3 regions of the Saccharopolyspora taberi genome follow, and region 3 is predicted to be linked to each of the others. Evidence: riboswitches for the same ligand, from Rfam matches in the RefSeq annotation. Region 3 holds a riboswitch; each other region holds the start of a gene.
What was found. A riboswitch is a leader RNA that binds a small molecule or an ion and turns the genes downstream of it on or off. The one in region 3 is predicted to bind glycine.
Positions count from the first base shown of each region.

Region 1: it holds a riboswitch for glycine, as region 3 does, so the genes downstream of both, gcvP (aminomethyl-transferring glycine dehydrogenase) here and gcvH (glycine cleavage system protein GcvH) in region 3, are expected to answer to the same signal.
Region 2: it holds a riboswitch for glycine, as region 3 does, so the genes downstream of both, gcvT (glycine cleavage system aminomethyltransferase GcvT) here and gcvH (glycine cleavage system protein GcvH) in region 3, are expected to answer to the same signal.

Region 1 covers NZ_BAAAUX010000014.1:49,661-55,136, forward strand. Annotated here, with positions in the region: gene garA (glycogen accumulation regulator GarA) at 1-243, shown strand, start outside; gene ABD691_RS14315 (bifunctional nuclease family protein) at 612-1,088, shown strand; gene ABD691_RS14320 (MerR family transcriptional regulator) at 1,342-1,908, shown strand; glycine riboswitch at 2,009-2,113, shown strand; gene gcvP (aminomethyl-transferring glycine dehydrogenase) at 2,285-5,179, shown strand; gene ABD691_RS14330 (HesB/YadR/YfhF-family protein) at 5,250-5,476, shown strand, end outside.
Region 2 covers NZ_BAAAUX010000026.1:25,534-31,009, reverse strand. Annotated here, with positions in the region: gene ABD691_RS28090 (amino acid permease) at 1-771, opposite strand, end outside; gene glyA (serine hydroxymethyltransferase) at 1,048-2,328, opposite strand; gene gcvT (glycine cleavage system aminomethyltransferase GcvT) at 2,367-3,470, opposite strand; glycine riboswitch at 3,578-3,678, opposite strand; glycine riboswitch at 3,679-3,772, opposite strand; gene ABD691_RS28075 (TetR/AcrR family transcriptional regulator) at 3,954-4,580, opposite strand; gene ABD691_RS28070 (acyl-CoA dehydrogenase family protein) at 4,670-5,476, shown strand, end outside.
Region 3 covers NZ_BAAAUX010000012.1:100,937-106,412, reverse strand. Annotated here, with positions in the region: gene ABD691_RS13020 (PucR family transcriptional regulator) at 32-1,588, opposite strand; glycine riboswitch at 1,742-1,843, shown strand; glycine riboswitch at 1,844-1,937, shown strand; gene gcvH (glycine cleavage system protein GcvH) at 1,986-2,357, shown strand; gene ABD691_RS13010 (L-serine ammonia-lyase) at 2,383-3,738, shown strand; gene ABD691_RS13005 (organic hydroperoxide resistance protein) at 3,881-4,303, shown strand; gene ABD691_RS13000 (DUF202 domain-containing protein) at 4,308-4,628, opposite strand; gene ABD691_RS12995 (YidH family protein) at 4,631-5,029, opposite strand; gene ABD691_RS12990 (SSI family serine proteinase inhibitor) at 5,101-5,476, opposite strand, start outside.

The DNA of each region.
Region 1 (5,476 bases), on a different contig from region 3:
AGCGCCGGACGGCACCCCGACAGCGACATCTTCCTCGACGACGTCACGGTGTCGCGACGGCACGCCGAGTTCCGCCGCGAGGGCAACGACTTCGTGGTGGTCGACGTCGGCAGCCTCAACGGCACCTACGTCAACCGCGAGCCGGTGGACACCTCGGTGCTGGCCAACGGCGACGAGGTGCAGATCGGGAAGTTCCGGTTGGTGTTCCTGACCGGCCCGATCGACGGGGGACAGGGCCGCTAGGCCGAGGAGAGAGACCGACATCGGGGCGGCGCCGGTAACCGGCGCCGCCCCGGTCGTTGGGAACTACGCGAACCCGCTTCGCGGCGGACCATCCCGATCTCGCCCGAATTCACCCGCAATCCGCAGTCTTGCAGGGAATTCGAGGACTTCCGGCGGACCCGGAGAGGGCCGTCGGCGGTGTATCGTGCTGGGTGTTGCTCAATGAAGAGCGCTCAGGTATCGGTTCTCGGCCTGCCGAGCCGGGCAGTGGCTGGACGACAGCCGAGGGATGGGCGTGTCCGCCGTATCGCGGGTAGCGTCGGAGGCGCCGGTGCGCGATCCTCGAGGAGGACGTCACGCCCCGGCGCGCTGGAGGAGGCGATTTGACGATGAGCAGTGAGATGCGCGTCGTCGGCGTGCGAGTGGAACTACCAGCCAACCAGCCGATCCTGTTGTTGCGCGAGACCGAGGGCGAACGCTACCTGCCGATCTGGATCGGCTCGGTGGAGGCGACCGCCATCGCGCTGGAGCAGCAGGGCGTGCGACCCGCCAGACCCCTGACCCACGACCTGCTCAAGGACGTCATCGGGGCGCTCGGGCGTGACCTGGAGCAGGTGCGCATCACCGACCTGCAGGAGGGCACGTTCTACGCGGAGCTCGTCTTCGACGGGGACGTGCGGGTCTCGGCCAGGCCCAGCGACTCGGTCGCCCTGGCGCTGCGGGTGGGCGTTCCGATCCACGCCGACGAGTCGGTGCTGGACGAGGCCGGGCTCATCATCCCGGACGAGCAGGAGGACGAGGTCGAGAAGTTCCGGGAGTTCCTGGACTCGGTCTCCCCGGAGGACTTCCGCGGCGCCGACACCTGAGCCGGTCGGCACCACGGCTTACCCGGCCCCCGGCGCGCCCCGCGCCGGGGGCCGGTTCGTCTCCCCGCGCGTCGCGTTGACCGGTCTTCCGGGCAGGCTTACCGTCGAGGAGACGCGAATCGCCCGCATGTGATTCAGACCAGCATGTGGTTCGGCGCCCGCGCAGGCGCGGCCCGGGCGTTCGCGGCGCCCTGATCATGTCGATGCAGGGCCTTGGCGGTCGTCGGCGGAAGCCGGACGAGGGGAGGCAGGCGTGGTCGAGGAGGCACCCAACCGGGATGCTGCCGCGGAGCAGGGAGAGCTGTTCCCCGACGCCTCGCTACCGGACGAACTCGTGGGGTACCGCGGTCCGGCCGCCTGCCAGATCGCGGGCATCACCTACCGCCAGCTGGACTACTGGGCCCGCACCAAGCTGGTCGGGCCGTCCATAAGAGGTGCGGCGGGGTCCGGCTCGCAGCGGCTGTACTCCTTCAAGGACATCCTGGTCCTCAAGGTGGTCAAGCGGCTGCTCGACACCGGCGTCTCGCTGCACAACATCCGGGTCGCCGTCGAGCACCTGCGCCACCGCGGAGTCCAGGACCTCGCCAGGATCACGCTGTTCAGCGACGGCACGACCGTCTACGAGTGCACCTCGGCCGAGGAGGTGGTCGACCTGCTGCAGGGCGGCCAGGGGGTGTTCGGCATCGCCGTCAGCGGTGCCATGCGGGAGATCAGCGGCACGATTCACGAGTTCCCCGCCGAGCGCGCCGACGGCGCCGAAGTGGTCGCCCCCGTCAACGACGAACTCGCCCGCCGCCGCCGGGACCGCCAGACCGGTTGATCGATCGGTCCGCTGTGCGCACGGCAGGGCGGAGCACGAACGATGCGGCGAAACGGACGCCCAGGATCCCGTTGAGATCGGGTAGGCTTCGCTGCATCGCTGACCCCGCGCGGGAGAGTCCGCGCCGGTGAGGAGCACCGGTGCGGCGCCGAAGGAGCAACTCCTCCCCGACAACCTCTCAGGCCAACCGGACCGCACGGGCGAGATACCTCTGGAAAGCGGGTCACCACGACCGTGGTGCCCCCGCCGACGGTGCAAGCCCGGCCCCCGGCCGGGTGAAGCTCTCAGGCGTTCGCGGCGCGGACATTGACAGAGGGGGAGGGCAGCACCGGTGTGCTGCCACCCTGTGTCCGCCGTGAAAGACGAGGTTTTGGCGATGACCGACGTGACCCATGACCGCATCCCGCTCGCCGCGCTGGAGCACGGCACCCCGTTCGCCGACCGGCACGTGGGCCCCGCGCCGGCCGAACTCGCGCACATGCTCGAGGTGATCGGGGTCGGGTCGCTGGAGGAGCTGGGGCAGCACGCGGTGCCGGAGGGCATCCGCGAGCGCGACCTGGAGCTGGCGCTGCCGGAACCGGCGACCGAGGCCCAGGCGCTGGCCGAGCTGCGGTCCCGCGCGCAGCGCTGCCGCCCGCACGCGGAGATGATCGGGCTCGGCTACTACGGGACGGTCACCCCGCCGGTGATCCTGCGCAACGTGCTGGAGAGCCCGGCCTGGTACACCGCCTACACGCCCTACCAGCCGGAGATCTCGCAGGGCCGGCTGGAGGCGCTGCTGAACTTCCAGACGATGGTCGCCGACCTGACCGGCGTGCCCGTCGCCAACGCCTCGATGCTCGACGAGTCGACCGCCGCCGCCGAGGGCATGACCCTGGTCCGGCGGGCGGGCCGGGCGAAGTCGGCCCGGTTCGTCGTCGACGCCGACACCCTGCCGCAGACGCTGGCCGTGCTGAGGACCCGCGCCGAGCCGCTGGGCATCGAGGTCGTCGTCGCCGACCTCTCGCAGGGCGTCGCCGGGCTGCCGGAGGGCGACCTGTTCGGCGCGCTGCTGGCCTACCCGGGCGCGTCCGGCGAGGTCCGCGACCACGAGGCCGTCATCGCCGAGGTCCACGACCGCGGTGGCCAGGTCGTGGTGGCCGCCGACCTGCTCGCGCTGACGCTGCTGCGCCCGCCGGGCGAGATCGGCGCCGACGTCGTCGTGGGCACCACCCAGCGGTTCGGCGTGCCGATGGGCTTCGGCGGGCCGCACGCCGGGTACATGGCGGTGCGCAAGGGGATCGAGCGGCAGCTGCCCGGCCGGCTGGTCGGCGTCAGCGTCGACACCGACGGCAACCAGGCGTACCGGCTGGCGCTGCAGACCCGTGAGCAGCACATCCGCCGGGAGAAGGCGACGAGCAACATCTGCACCGCGCAGGTGCTGCTGGCGGTCGTGGCGTCGATGTACGGCGTCTACCACGGCCCGGCCGGGCTGCGCGCGATCGCGACCAGGGCGCACCGGATGGCCGCGGTGCTGGCCGAGCGGCTGCGCCGCGGCGGGGTCGAGGTGCTGCACCGCGACTTCTTCGACACCGTCGTCGCCCGGGTTCCGGGCAAGGCCGACGAGGTCGTCGCGGCGGCCCGCGGCGAGGGCGTGAACCTGCGCCGCGTCGACGCCGACCACGTGGGCGTCAGCTGCGACGAGACCACCACCCGCGCCCTGCTGGCCAAGGTGTGGAAGGCGTTCGGGCTGGACGAGGTGGACGTCGACGAGCTCGACGCGGGCACCCCGGACGCGCTGCCCGCCGGTCTGCTGCGCACCTCGGAGTACATGACCCACCCGGTGTTCCACACCCACCGGTCGGAGACCTCGCTGCTGCGCTACCTGCGGGAGCTCTCGGACAAGGACGTCGCGCTGGACCGCAGCATGATCCCGCTGGGCTCGTGCACGATGAAGCTCAACGCGACCGCCGAGATGGAGCCGATCACCTGGCCGGAGTTCTCCGGGCTGCACCCGTTCGCGCCCGCGCAGGACGCCGAGGGCCTGCTGGAGATCGTCTCCGACCTGGAGGGCTGGCTGGCCGAGATCACCGGTTACGACGCGGTGAGCCTGCAGCCCAACGCGGGCAGCCAGGGCGAGTTCGCCGGTCTGCTGGCCATCCGCGCCTACCACCACAGCCGTGGTGAGGCCGAGCGGGACGTGTGCCTGATCCCGGCGAGCGCGCACGGCACCAACGCCGCCAGCGCGGTGATGGCCGGGCTGCGCGTGGTCGTCGTGCGCTGCGACGAGTCCGGCAACATCGAGCTGGACCACCTGCGCGAGGTCGTCGGGAAGCACCAGGACGACCTGGCCGCGATCATGATCACCTACCCGTCCACGCACGGCGTCTACGAGGACACCGTGCGGGAGGTCTGCGGGCTGGTGCACGACGCGGGCGGCCAGGTCTACGTCGACGGCGCCAACCTCAACGCCCTGATCGGCCTCGCGCGGATGGGCAAGTTCGGCTCCGACGTCTCGCACCTGAACCTGCACAAGACGTTCTGCATCCCGCACGGCGGCGGTGGCCCGGGCGTCGGCCCGATCGGCGTGCGCGCGCACCTGGCGCCGTTCCTGCCCAACCACCCGCTGCAGCCCGCGGCCGGTCCGGAGACCGGCGTCGGCCCGATCAGCGCCGCCCCGTGGGGCAGCGCCTCGATCCTGCCGATCTCGTGGGCCTACGTGCGGATGATGGGCTCCGACGGCCTGCGCCGCGCCACCCTGACCGCGGTCGCCGCCGCCAACTACGTGGCCCGGCGGCTCGACGAGTACTTCCCGGTGCTCTACACCGGTACCGGCGGCTTCGTGGCCCACGAGTGCATCCTCGACCTGCGGCCGATCACCAAGGCCAGCGGCATCACCGTCGACGACGTCGCCAAGCGGCTGGCCGACTACGGCCTGCACGCGCCGACGATGTCGTTCCCGGTGGCGGGCACGCTGATGGTCGAGCCGACCGAGAGCGAGAACCTGGCCGAGCTGGACCGGTTCTGCGAGGCGATGATCGCGATCCGGGCCGAGATCGACAAGGTCACCGCAGGGTCGTGGCCCGCCGACGACAACCCGCTCGTGCACGCTCCGCACACGGCCGCCTCGCTGGCGGGCAGGTGGGAGCACGCCTACAGCCGGGAGGACGCGGCGTTCCCGCTGGGCACGCGGGTGGCCAAGGTGTGGCCGCCGGTGCGGCGCATCGACCAGGCGCACGGCGACCGCAACCTGGTCTGCTCCTGCCCGCCGCTGTCGGCGTACGAGGGGTGACTGCCGGCCTCGGCGGCATGCACTACGGTGGGCGGCTTCAGCCGATCGCCTCCGAAAGGAGTGCAAGGAAATGCTCACCATCAGTGAGAACGCCGCCGAGGTCATCAAGGTCGTCCTCGCCGGCGGGGATTCGGCACCGGGTTCGGGACTGCGGATCGCCCCCGCGGGGGACGGGCTGCAGGCGGCGATCGCCGCCGAGCCGGAGGCCGACGACGAGGTGGTCGAGGGGTCCGGGGTCCGGGTCTTCCTCGAACCGCAGGCCGCCGCCGCGTTGGGGGACAAGGTGCTCGACGCCCA
Region 2 (5,476 bases), on a different contig from region 3:
GGTCAGCGCGGCCAGCGCACCGACGTAGAAGATCAGGATCCGCCACATGATCGAGTTGATCGCGCGCGGCAGCACCTTCTCCGGGTTGGTGCTCTCGCTGGCGGTCTGGCCGACCATCTCGACGCCGATGAAGGCGAACATGACGATCTGGAACGCCAGCAGCGCCGAGGTCCCGCCGTTGGGGAAGAAACCGCCGTGCGACCAGATGTTGCTGACCGCCGCGGTGTCACCGACGTCGCTGAAGCCGAAGGTCAGGATCGCCACCGCGAGCACGATCAGGCCGACGATCGCGATCACCTTGATCAACGCGAACCAGAACTCGAACTCGCCGAACAGCTTGACCGCGATCAGGTTCACGCCGCTGAGGATGATCAGCGCGCCGAGCGCCGGAATCCACTGCGGGACCTCGGGGAACCAGAACTGGAAGTACTCACCGACCGCGGTGATCTCGGCCATGCCGGTCACGATCCACACCAGCCAGTACCCCCAGCCGGTCGCGAACCGGGCCCAGGGGCCGACGAACTCGCCCGCGTACTCCGCGAACGACCCGCTGACCGGGCGGTACATCAGCAGTTCGCCGAGTGCCCGCATCACGAAGAAGATCATCACACCGGCGATGGCGTAGATCAGGATCAGGCCGGGGCCGACCTGGTTGAGCGCCTTGCCGGAACCGAGGAACAGCCCGACACCGATCGCGCCACCGATGGCGATCATGTTGATGTGACGGGTGCTCAGGTCCTTGCGGTACTCCTCGGCCGCTGGCTGGGACATGGAAGGGACTCCTTAGGGCTTCCGGCCTCTTTTGGAGGCCGTTCTCCTGCTGCGTGGCGGTGGCCGTCGGGAGAACGGCAGGTCACCGGCACGTGAAACCCGGCGTGGGGCCGAGCGCTGCGGGAGATACTGGGCCATCCGGGCGACCCTGGCAAGGGTGGAAACCCTTGTCGGGCCGAGGTTTTCCGAATCGTTCCCAAGTGACGTCCACTGTGGACACGAAAAGCCGCATCTCGGACGAAAAGTCCGAGATGCGGCTTCCGGGTCAGCTGCGTGTTACAGGTTGGGGTAGAGCGGGAAGCTCGTCGCGAGGGCCTCCACCCGGGCACGCAGGCTCTTGCTCTTGGCATCGTCGAAGTCGGGCTTGAGCGCCTCGGCGATGATGTCGGCGACCTCGGTGAACTCGGTCCTGCCGAAGCCCCGGGTGGCCAGCGCCGGGGTGCCGATGCGCAGACCGGAGGTCACCATCGGCGGGCGCGGGTCGTTCGGGACGGCGTTGCGGTTGACCGTGATGCCGATCTCGTGCAGCCGGTCCTCGGCCTGCTTGCCGTCGAGCTCGGAGTTGCGCAGGTCGACCAGCACCAGGTGCACGTCGGTGCCGCCGGAGACCAGCTGGACGCCGGCCTTCGCGCTGTCCTCGGCCAGCAGCCGCTGGGCCAGGATCTGCGCGCCCTCCACGGTCCGCTTCTGCCGGTCGGCGAACTCGGGCTCGGCGGCCAGCTTGAACTGCACCGCCTTGCCCGCGATGACGTGCTCCAGCGGCCCGCCCTGCTGGCCGGGGAACACCGCGGAGTTGAACTTCTTGGTGAACTCCTCGTCCGAGGACAGGATCACGCCGCCGCGCGGACCGCCGAGGGTCTTGTGCGTCGTGGTGGTGGTGACGTGGGCGTGCGGCACCGGGTTCGGGTGCAGACCGGCGGCGACCAGACCGGCGAAGTGCGCCATGTCGACCATCAGGTACGCGCCGACCTCGTCGGCGATCTCGCGGAACCTCGGGAAGTCCAGCTGGCGCGGGTAGGCCGACCAGCCCGCGATGATCAGCTGCGGCTTGTGCTCGCGGGCGAGCCGGGCGACCTCGTCCATGTCGACCCGGTGGTCGTCCTCGCGCACGTGGTACGGGACCACGTTGTAGAGCTTGCCGGAGAAGTTGATCCGCATGCCGTGGGTCAGGTGGCCACCGTGGGCCAGGTCCAGGCCCATGATCGTGTCACCCGGCTTGAGCAGCGCGAACATCGCCGCGGCGTTGGCCTGGGCGCCCGAGTGCGGCTGCACGTTGGCGAAGGTGGCGCCGAACAGCTTCTTGACGCGGTCGATGGCCAGCTGCTCGACGACGTCGACGTGCTCGCAGCCGCCGTAGTACCGCTTGCCGGGGTAGCCCTCGGCGTACTTGTTGGTCAGGACCGAACCCTGCGCCTCCAGCACCGCCTGGGGCGCGAAGTTCTCCGACGCGATCATCTCCAACGTCGTCTGCTGCCGGTTCAGCTCAGCGCCCACCGCAGCCGCGACCTCGGGGTCCACCGCGGAAAGCTGGCTGTTGAACAGGCCGGATGTCGACATGTGTTGCCTCCTGATTTGGATCTCGACGTCGGTCTGGGTCAGGCGTTGCGGCGGTAGAACGGCAGCTCCACGACCTCGGCGGGAACCTTGGTCCCGCGGATGTCGACCTGGAGCCCGGTACCCGGCTCGGCGTGCTCGCGGTCGACGTAGGCCATGGCGATCGGGTGGCCCAGGGTGGGCGAGGGAGCGCCGCTGGTGACGACGCCGATCTCGGCGCCGTCGGCGTCGAGCACCTGGTAGCCGTGCCGCGGGGCGCGGCGGCCGTCGGCGCGCAGCCCGACGAGGGTGCGCGCGGTGGGCTGCGCGGCCACGGCGGCCAGCGCGGCCCTGCCGACGAAGTCGGCGGTCTTGTCGAGCTTGACGACCCGGCCCAGGTTGGCGTGGAACGGGGTCAGCTCGGCGGACAGTTCGTTTCCGTAGAGCGGCATGCCCGCCTCCAGGCGGAGCGTGTCGCGGCAGGACAGCCCGGCGGGCTGGAGCCCGTGCGCGGCGCCGGAGTCGGTCAGCGCCTGCCACACCGCCGGGGCGTCGGCGGGGGAGGTGAACAGCTCGAAGCCGTCCTCGCCGGTGTAGCCGGTGCGGGCGAGCAGCACTTCCCTGCCCGCGACCTTGCTCGGGTAGCCGGCGTAGTACCTGACCGCGCCCAGGTCGGTGTCGGTCAGCGGCGCCAGGATCTCGACCGCCTTCGGGCCCTGGACCGCGATCAGCGCGTAGTCGGCGGAGACGTCCTCGTGGGTCGCGTCGAAGCCGCCGACCCGCTCGGCGAGCGCGGCCGAGACCACGGCGGCGTTGGCCGCGTTGGCCACGATCAGGAACTCCTGATCGCCGAGCCGGTAGACGATGAGGTCGTCGAGCACGCCGCCCTCGGCGTTGCAGATCATGGTGTAGCGGGCGCGGCCGACGCCGATGCCGGAGGCGTTGGCGACCAGGGCGTAGTCGAGGGCCTCGGCGGCCTGCGGGCCGCTGATCCGGATCTCGCCCATGTGCGTCAGGTCGAACAGGCCCGCTGCGGTGCGGACGGCGTTGTGCTCGGCGGTGTCGCCGGAGTAGCGCAGCGGCATCCGCCAGCCCGCGAACTCGGTGAAGGTGGCCCCGAGCGATTCGTGGACCTGGTGCAGGGGTGTCTGTCGAGGCGACGACATTGGTGCGGGACTCCTCCTGGTGGGCGCCGGTCGGCAGTCGGGCCGGTCCGCTCCAACCATATCGGGGGGACCGCGACTGCGACCCGCGCGGGTTAGCGCTGGTCGGCGGTCTCCCCGGAGTCATTGGCCTGAGAGTTTCACCGCGGCGGGCCGCGGCTTGCACCGTGGGCGAGAGGCGTGCGCGCCCCTGCTTTTCTCCGTGTTCGCCTGATGTCGCGCGGTGACTGGGCCTGAGAGTTTGACGGGGAGTATTGCTCCTTCGGCGCCCCGCCCGGCGGCGGGGACTCTCCCGCACGACGTCGTCGGCTCGGTGTTCAGTTGTCCCTCTGCGCGAGGACGCTACGGAGCCGGGGTGACCTCGTCAACCGGACGGGTGAGTGATGTCGAAGTCGGGGCGGAACCCGCCCAGCCGGTCGCGCGGCGGTCGTCCGAGCTGCTCGGGACGGCTCGCGGGAGCTGTGCCGCTCCGCTCGGCACGGCGGCTCAGCCCCGGGTCAGCTCGGTGTAGAGCTGCCGGAGACCGTCGATGAGCGCGCCGAGCGCGAGCTCGAAGCTGTCCTGGTCGATCTCGGCGTGCCTGCTGAGCAGGTGCGCGCGCTCCAGGTGCGGGAACCGGTCCTCGTAGACCCCGGCGTCGTCCGGGAAGCCCCCGGAGAACGAGCCCATCGCCGAGCCGACCACCAGGTACTTGGTGGACGCGCCGATCATCGTCGCGTAGCGCTGCGGCCAGCCCGCGCTGGTCAGGCCGCCGTGGACGGCGTCGGCGCGGCGCAGCGCCGCCTCCCGGCGGGCCGGGCCGGAGGCCAGGTACGGCACCAGGTGCGGGTGCGCCGCGAGCGCGGCGCGGTAGGAGCGCGCCCAGGTCCGCAGGCCGGTCGGCCAGTCGACGGCGAAGCCGGAGACGTCGACGCCCGCGGTCACGTCGTCGGCGATCTCGTGCAGCAGCTGGTCCTTGGTCTGGACGTGGTTGTACAGCGAGGCGGCTCTGACCCCGAGGTGCTCGGCGAGCCTGCGCATCGACAGCGCCTCCAGCCCCTGGGCGTCGATGAGCTCCAGGCCGGCGCGGCGGATGCGCTCGGCCGAGAGCAGGGGGTTGCTGGGTCTGGGCACGGTCGGTCTCCATCGGTCGCCCTCTTGCGGCTGTCGCCGGGGCAGTCCTAGGCTGCCATAAAACTAACGTCGTTAGTTAGGAAGCCCTGATGGTCGACTTCTCCCTGACCGACACCGAGCGCGACATCCGCGACTGGGTCCGCAACTTCGTGCAGCGCGAGCTGGTGCCGCTGGAGCCGGAGGTGCTGCGGCGGGAACGCGCGGGCGAGCGCGGGCTGACCCCGGACGAGCTCGCCGGGCTCCAGGCCAAGGCGAAGGCCGCCGGGTTCTGGGGCGTGCAGACGCCGGAGGAGTACGGCGGGATGGGTCTGTCGGCGGTGCTGACGGCACTGATCGAGATCGAGCTCGGCCGAACCTTCGTGCCGTTCCGGTTCGGCGGCTACGCCGACAACATCCTCTACCACGCCAACGAGGAGCAGAAGCAGCGCTACCTGCTGCCGACCATCGCGGGCGAGCGCAAGTCCTGCTTCGCGATCACCGAGCCGGGAGCGGGTTCGGACGCCCGGAACCTGCGCACCACCGCCTACCGCGACGGCGACGAGTGGGTCATCAACGGCGAGAAGACGTTCATCACCGGCGGCATCGACGCCGACTTCACGATGGTGTTCGCGGTGACCGACCGGGCCAACGGCGGGGTCACCTGCTTCCTGGCCGACCGGGACATGGGCTGGAAGTCCGAGCCGATCGAGATCATGGGCGAGCGCGAGCGCCAGCCCGCGGCCCTGGTGTTCGACGACGTGCGGGTGCCGCACGCCAACATCCTCGGCGAGGAGAGCAAGGGCTTCGCGCTGGCGATGCAGTGGATCGGCCGGGGCCGCTACCTGCTGCCCGCGCGGGCGCTCGGCGGCTGCGAGCGGATGGTCGAGATGGCCGTCGAGTACGCCAAGAGCCGTGAG
Region 3 (5,476 bases):
GAACCCAAACCGCCACAACCCCAACCCCCCCTCACCCGTGCTGAGCCCACCGCTCGGCGAGCAACTGCACGAGCAGCGCGGCCCGCACGTCGGCATCGTCGAGATCGACATCGACCAGCTGCGTGATCCGCTTCATCCGGTACCGGAAAGTGTTCGGATGCACCCGCAGGTCGCGGCTGGCGGTCCGCGGATCGCCGGGGTGGCGCAGCCACGCGTGCAGCGTGCTGAGGTACTCGGTGCCCTGATCGCGGTCGTGCTCGCGCAACAGCGGCAGCGGTCCGAGCGAGGCGACCCCGGCGTCGGTCGACGCCCCCGCCATCCGGCTCAGCACCAGCAGGTGCCACAGGTCCTCGTACACCGCGACCCGCTTGCGCACCTGCCCGGCGCGCAGTAGCGCAAGCAGTTCGTCGGCCTCCGCGCGCGAGCGCGCGAGATCGGCGACGCCGACTGCCGTGCCCACGGCGACCAGCGGTTTCGGCTCGTCCTCGCTCGCGGTCAGCGCCGCGCGCAGCACCGGCCAGCCGCCCTGGCCGGGCCGGTCCGGCACCAGCGCGTAGAGCACGTTGCCGATCTCGGTCACCAGCGGGCGCCGCCCGACCCCGCGCGTGATCCACTCCCAGATCGCCAGCCGGTGCCCTTCCGCCTGCTCGGCAGAGGCGCTCACGCCGAGCGCGACCACCCGGTGCGGGTCCTGCGAGACCGCCAGCTCGGTCGCCGCGGTCCGCCACCGCTCGCCGCCTTCCAGCAGCTGCCGCACCTGCTCGGCCGACCGCTGCCGCTCGGCGTCGGCGACCGCGCGCCAGCGCAGCAGTTGCAGCGCGACCAGCGGCGCGGTGTCGGCGAAGGCCGTCGACCGCTCCTCGGACACCTCGCCAGGCACCACCGCCCACATCGACCCCAGCAGCTCGCCGCCCATCCGGATCGGGACCACCAGCCTGGGCAGCGTGCCGTCGCCCTGGGCGGGCACGAAGATCGCCGACCGGCCCTTGCTGAGCTGCCGGAACGTGCCCCGGGCGCGGAACTTGGCCAGCACGTCGTCCGGCTGCTTGCGGCCCATGATCGTGGAGATCCGGGCGGGGTCGGTCAGGTCCTGCCGGGCGGAGTAGGCCAGCACCTGGGAGTGCGCGTCCTCGATGGTGACCGGCGCGTCCACGACGTCGGCGACCGCGTCGGCCAGCCGGAACAGGTCGCCCAGCGGTGGGCCGCGGGTGTCGGTCTCCTGCGTCGCCGTCCCGGCCAGCGCCGCCCGGATCAGCCACACCAGCTGCGCCCACGCCGTGCCCGCCCGCACCTCGACCAGCGCGATCCCGGCCTCCTGGGCCGCGGCCACCACCGCCGGGTCGCCGGACAGCGGCGGCTTGAGCAGCAGGGCCGCCGCGCCTTCCGCCCCGCAGTCCCTGGCGAGCGCGGCTGCCTGCCCGGACCCGCGGACCGCGACGCCCAGCACCAGGTCGCCCTGGGCGGCCCGCGGCGGCTGCTCCGGCTCGGCGATGACGACGTCGCCGACGCAGTCGGTGGACTCCGGGAGGATCACGGTGCGCAGCAGCGTCGGCCCGACCCGCTCGATCAGCGCCCGGATGTCCAGCATCGTCGCCTCCTCCCCGCGGTTCCCAGCGTATGGGACCGGGCGCCCGGGAAATCGCCGGGCGAACATCCGGTGGCGGACCAGGGGCGGGCCATTGACACCTCGGCCGGCCCGTTTATCGTTTGGCGCGGAGCATGACAACCGCATACCGGCCGCAGAACCCGGGCGGGAGAGACCCTGAGCACCGCAGGTGCACCAGGGCGCCGAAGGAGCAAGACTCCCCGCAAACTCTCAGGCACCCATGACCGCTCGGGCGAGGCAACTCTGGAAAGCGCGCGCCACGGCGCCGCACCCACGGTGCAAACCGCGACGAAGCGGTGAAGCTCTCAGGTTCCGCAACAGAGGGGGAGGCCCAACCATCCCGGGCATTCCCATGCCCCCGAAAGCGACGGAGCCTCCCATGTCCCTGCCCACCAACCTGCGCTACACCGAAGAGCACGAGTGGATCGAGGACCGCGACGGCGTGGTCCGCATCGGCATCACCCCGTACGCGGCCGAGTCGCTCGGCGACATCGTCTTCGTGGAGCTGCCCGAGGTCGGCGCGCGGATCGAGGCGGGCGGCGCCTGCGGTGAGCTGGAGTCGACGAAGTCGGTCAGCGACCTCTACGCGCCGGTCACCGGCGAGGTCGTGGCGATCAACGAGTCCGTGGTGAGCGATCCCGCTCAGGTCAACGCCGATCCGTTCGGCGACGGCTGGCTGATCGAGGTCAGGGCGACCGAGACCGGCGAGGTGCTCAGCGCCGAGCAGTACGCCGAACTGACCGGGGCGTAGCCGGGCACAAGCGGAGGGCGGATCAATGGCGATCAGCGTCTTCGACCTCTTCTCGGTGGGCATCGGCCCCTCGAGTTCGCACACCGTCGGCCCCATGCGCGCGGCGGCGACCTTCGTCGCCCGGCTGCGCGGGGCGGGGCTGCTGCCCCGGGTGTCGCGGGTCAAAGCTGAGCTGTTCGGGTCGCTGGGAGCGACCGGGCACGGTCACGGCAGTCCGAAAGCGGTGCTGCTGGGGCTGGAAGGGCACGCGCCGGAGTCGGTGGACCCGGCGGCGGTGGAGCCGCGGGTGACCGAGATCCGGGAGACCGGCCGGTTGCGGCTGGACGGCGTCAGCGAGATCGCGTTCTCGCTCGATCGCGACCTGGTGATGCACCGGCGCAAGTCGCTTCCGCTGCACCCCAACGGGATGCGGTTCACCGCGTGGGACGCGGCGGGCGACGAGGTGGAGTCGGCGGTGTTCTACTCCGTCGGCGGCGGATTCGTGGTCGACGAGGAAGCGACCGGGACCGACCGGATCAAACCGGACACCACCGAGGTGGCGTGGCCGTTCCGCACGGGTGAGCAGCTGCTGGCGCACACGGCGGAGTCGGGGCTGCCGATCTCCGGGGTGATGCTGGCGAACGAGCTGTCGTGGCGCACCGAGGACGCGGTGCGCAAGGAGCTGCTGCACATCTGGCACGTCATGGCCGAGTGCGTGGCGAACGGGTGCGCCAACACCGGTGAGCTGCCCGGTGGCCTGAAGGTGCGGCGGCGCGCGGCGGCGTTGGCGGAGTCGCTGACCGAGCAGGACGACCCGATGGAGTGGGTCACGCTGTTCGCGCTGGCGGTCAACGAGGAGAACGCGGCGGGCGGCCGGGTGGTGACGGCCCCGACCAACGGCGCGGCCGGGATCGTGCCCGCGGTGCTGCACTACTACACGCGGTTCGTGCCGGGCGCCGACCAGGACGGCGTGGTGCGGTTCCTGCTCGCCGCGGCGGCGATCGGGGTGCTGTTCAAGGAGAACGCGTCGATCTCGGGCGCCGAGGTCGGCTGCCAGGGCGAGGTCGGGTCGGCGTGCTCGATGGCGGCTGCGGGGCTGGCCGAGGTGCTGGGCGGGACCCCGGCGCAGGTGGAGAACGCCGCGGAGATCGCGATGGAGCACAACCTGGGCCTGACCTGCGACCCGATCGGCGGGCTGGTGCAGATCCCGTGCATCGAACGCAACGCGGTGGCGTCGGTCAAGGCGATCACGGCGGCGCGGATGGCGTTGCGCGGCAACGGATCGCACTTCGTGTCGCTGGACAAGGTGATCAAGACGATGCGCGAGACCGGCCGCGACATGAAGGTCAAGTACAAGGAGACCGCGCGCGGCGGGCTGGCCGTCAACGTCATCGAGTGCTGAGCGCGCTTCCGGGCGCCTGATCCGTCCAGTGTGGATGGACCGGGCGCCCGGTTGTGCGTTCGGGCATACTTCCGCCAGATTGGTTGTGTGCAATTTAGTTGCACGCTACTGTTGGGCTCGTTCGACCCGAGGAGAGGAACGGATCATGACTGCGCTGTACACCGCGGAAGCCACCGCGACCGGAGCGGGCCGGGATGGCAAGGCCCGCTCCTCGGACGGGATCCTCGACCTGGATCTCGCCGTGCCGAAGGAGATGGGCGGCGCGGGCGGCGACGCCACCAACCCGGAACAGCTGTTCGCCGCCGGCTACGCCGCCTGCTTCCACGGCGCGCTCCAGGTCGTCGCCCGCCGCGCGAAGGCCGACATCACCGGCTCCGAGGTGACCGCCCGCGTGGGCATCGGCCGCAACGACGAGGGCGGCTTCGGCCTGGAGGTCGAGCTCTCGGTCAGCCTGCCGGGCCTCGACGAGGCCCAGGCCAGGAAGCTGACCGAGGAGGCCGACCAGGTCTGCCCGTACTCCAACGCGATCCGCGGCAACGTGGAGACCCAGCTGTCGCTGGCCTGACCGCTCAGACGGTAAGCACGTACACGATCCCGGTGCAGCCGCCGAGGATCGCGAGCAGCGCGACCGCGGCGGGCAGCACTGCGGCGGGCAGCGGGTGCTCGGCGCGGAGGCAGCGCTCGGTCCGCTGGTGCCTGCGCCAGGTGAACCAGGCGATCACGACCGCCAGCGGCAGCGTCAGCACGGCGCAGGCGATCCCGGCGAGCACGCTGTGGTGCAGGATCAGCCTGATGAGCACGATGAGGCCGACGACGAAGGCGAGCGTGGTGCGCAGCCACGCGAGCGTCGTGCGCTCGACCTGGAGTCCGGGGTCCCACGGGCCTGGCACGGTCAGATCCCGGTGATCAGCAGCAGGGCGCAGGCGACCACGCCGATCGCCGCCAGGCCGTAGCCGAGCAGCGGGCCGAGCCGCGGTGCGGGCAGCGAGGCGTTCGTCCGCATCGCGCGTTCGGTGGTCATCCACCGGCCGAACGCGGTCGCGCTGCACAGGACTCCGGCCAGCAGCAGGAGGATCGCCAGCACCGTCCGCAGTGGACTCGACTGGTCGGGGGTGACGGCGTTGAGCGCCTCCACCCCGACTCCGGCGGCCATCAGCGCCAGCGATGTCCGGATCCAGGCGAGGAACGTGCGCTCGTTGGCGAGCGTGAACCTCGGATCGGGGTCGCTGCCCACCGCGAACAACCGCCGTGGCCAGCGCCGATCCGGCGAACCAGTGTCCTGTGGTGCCATGCGCCAACGGTAACCCGCCCAAATGCCGCAAGCCCCTGGTCACGGTGTGATCAGGGGCTCGCGGGGCGGGCTCAGAACGCGAAGACCTCGCCGGTGTGCGACTTGGCGACGCAGATGTTCGGGAACTTCTGCTCGAAGTCGACCTGCTTGCCGCGCCAGGTGCCGGTGGCGCGGACCGTGACTTCCTTGAGGTCCAGCGTGCACATCATCGGCCGGGGTTCCTGCTTGGCCATCGCGTGCAGGTCGCCGTTGTTCTCGATGAGGTCCGCGCACGCCTTCTGGGCGTTCGGGTGCGTGCCGCCGTGCGGCTCGCAGGTCAGCAGCGCGGTGCGGAATCCGCTGGTGCCGGGCTGGCCGGTGACCGAGAGCTGCAACGTGCTGGCGACCGGGACGGCGGAGGCAGCCGCCGGGGTGAGCACGGCGCCCGCGGTCAGCGCGGTGGCCACG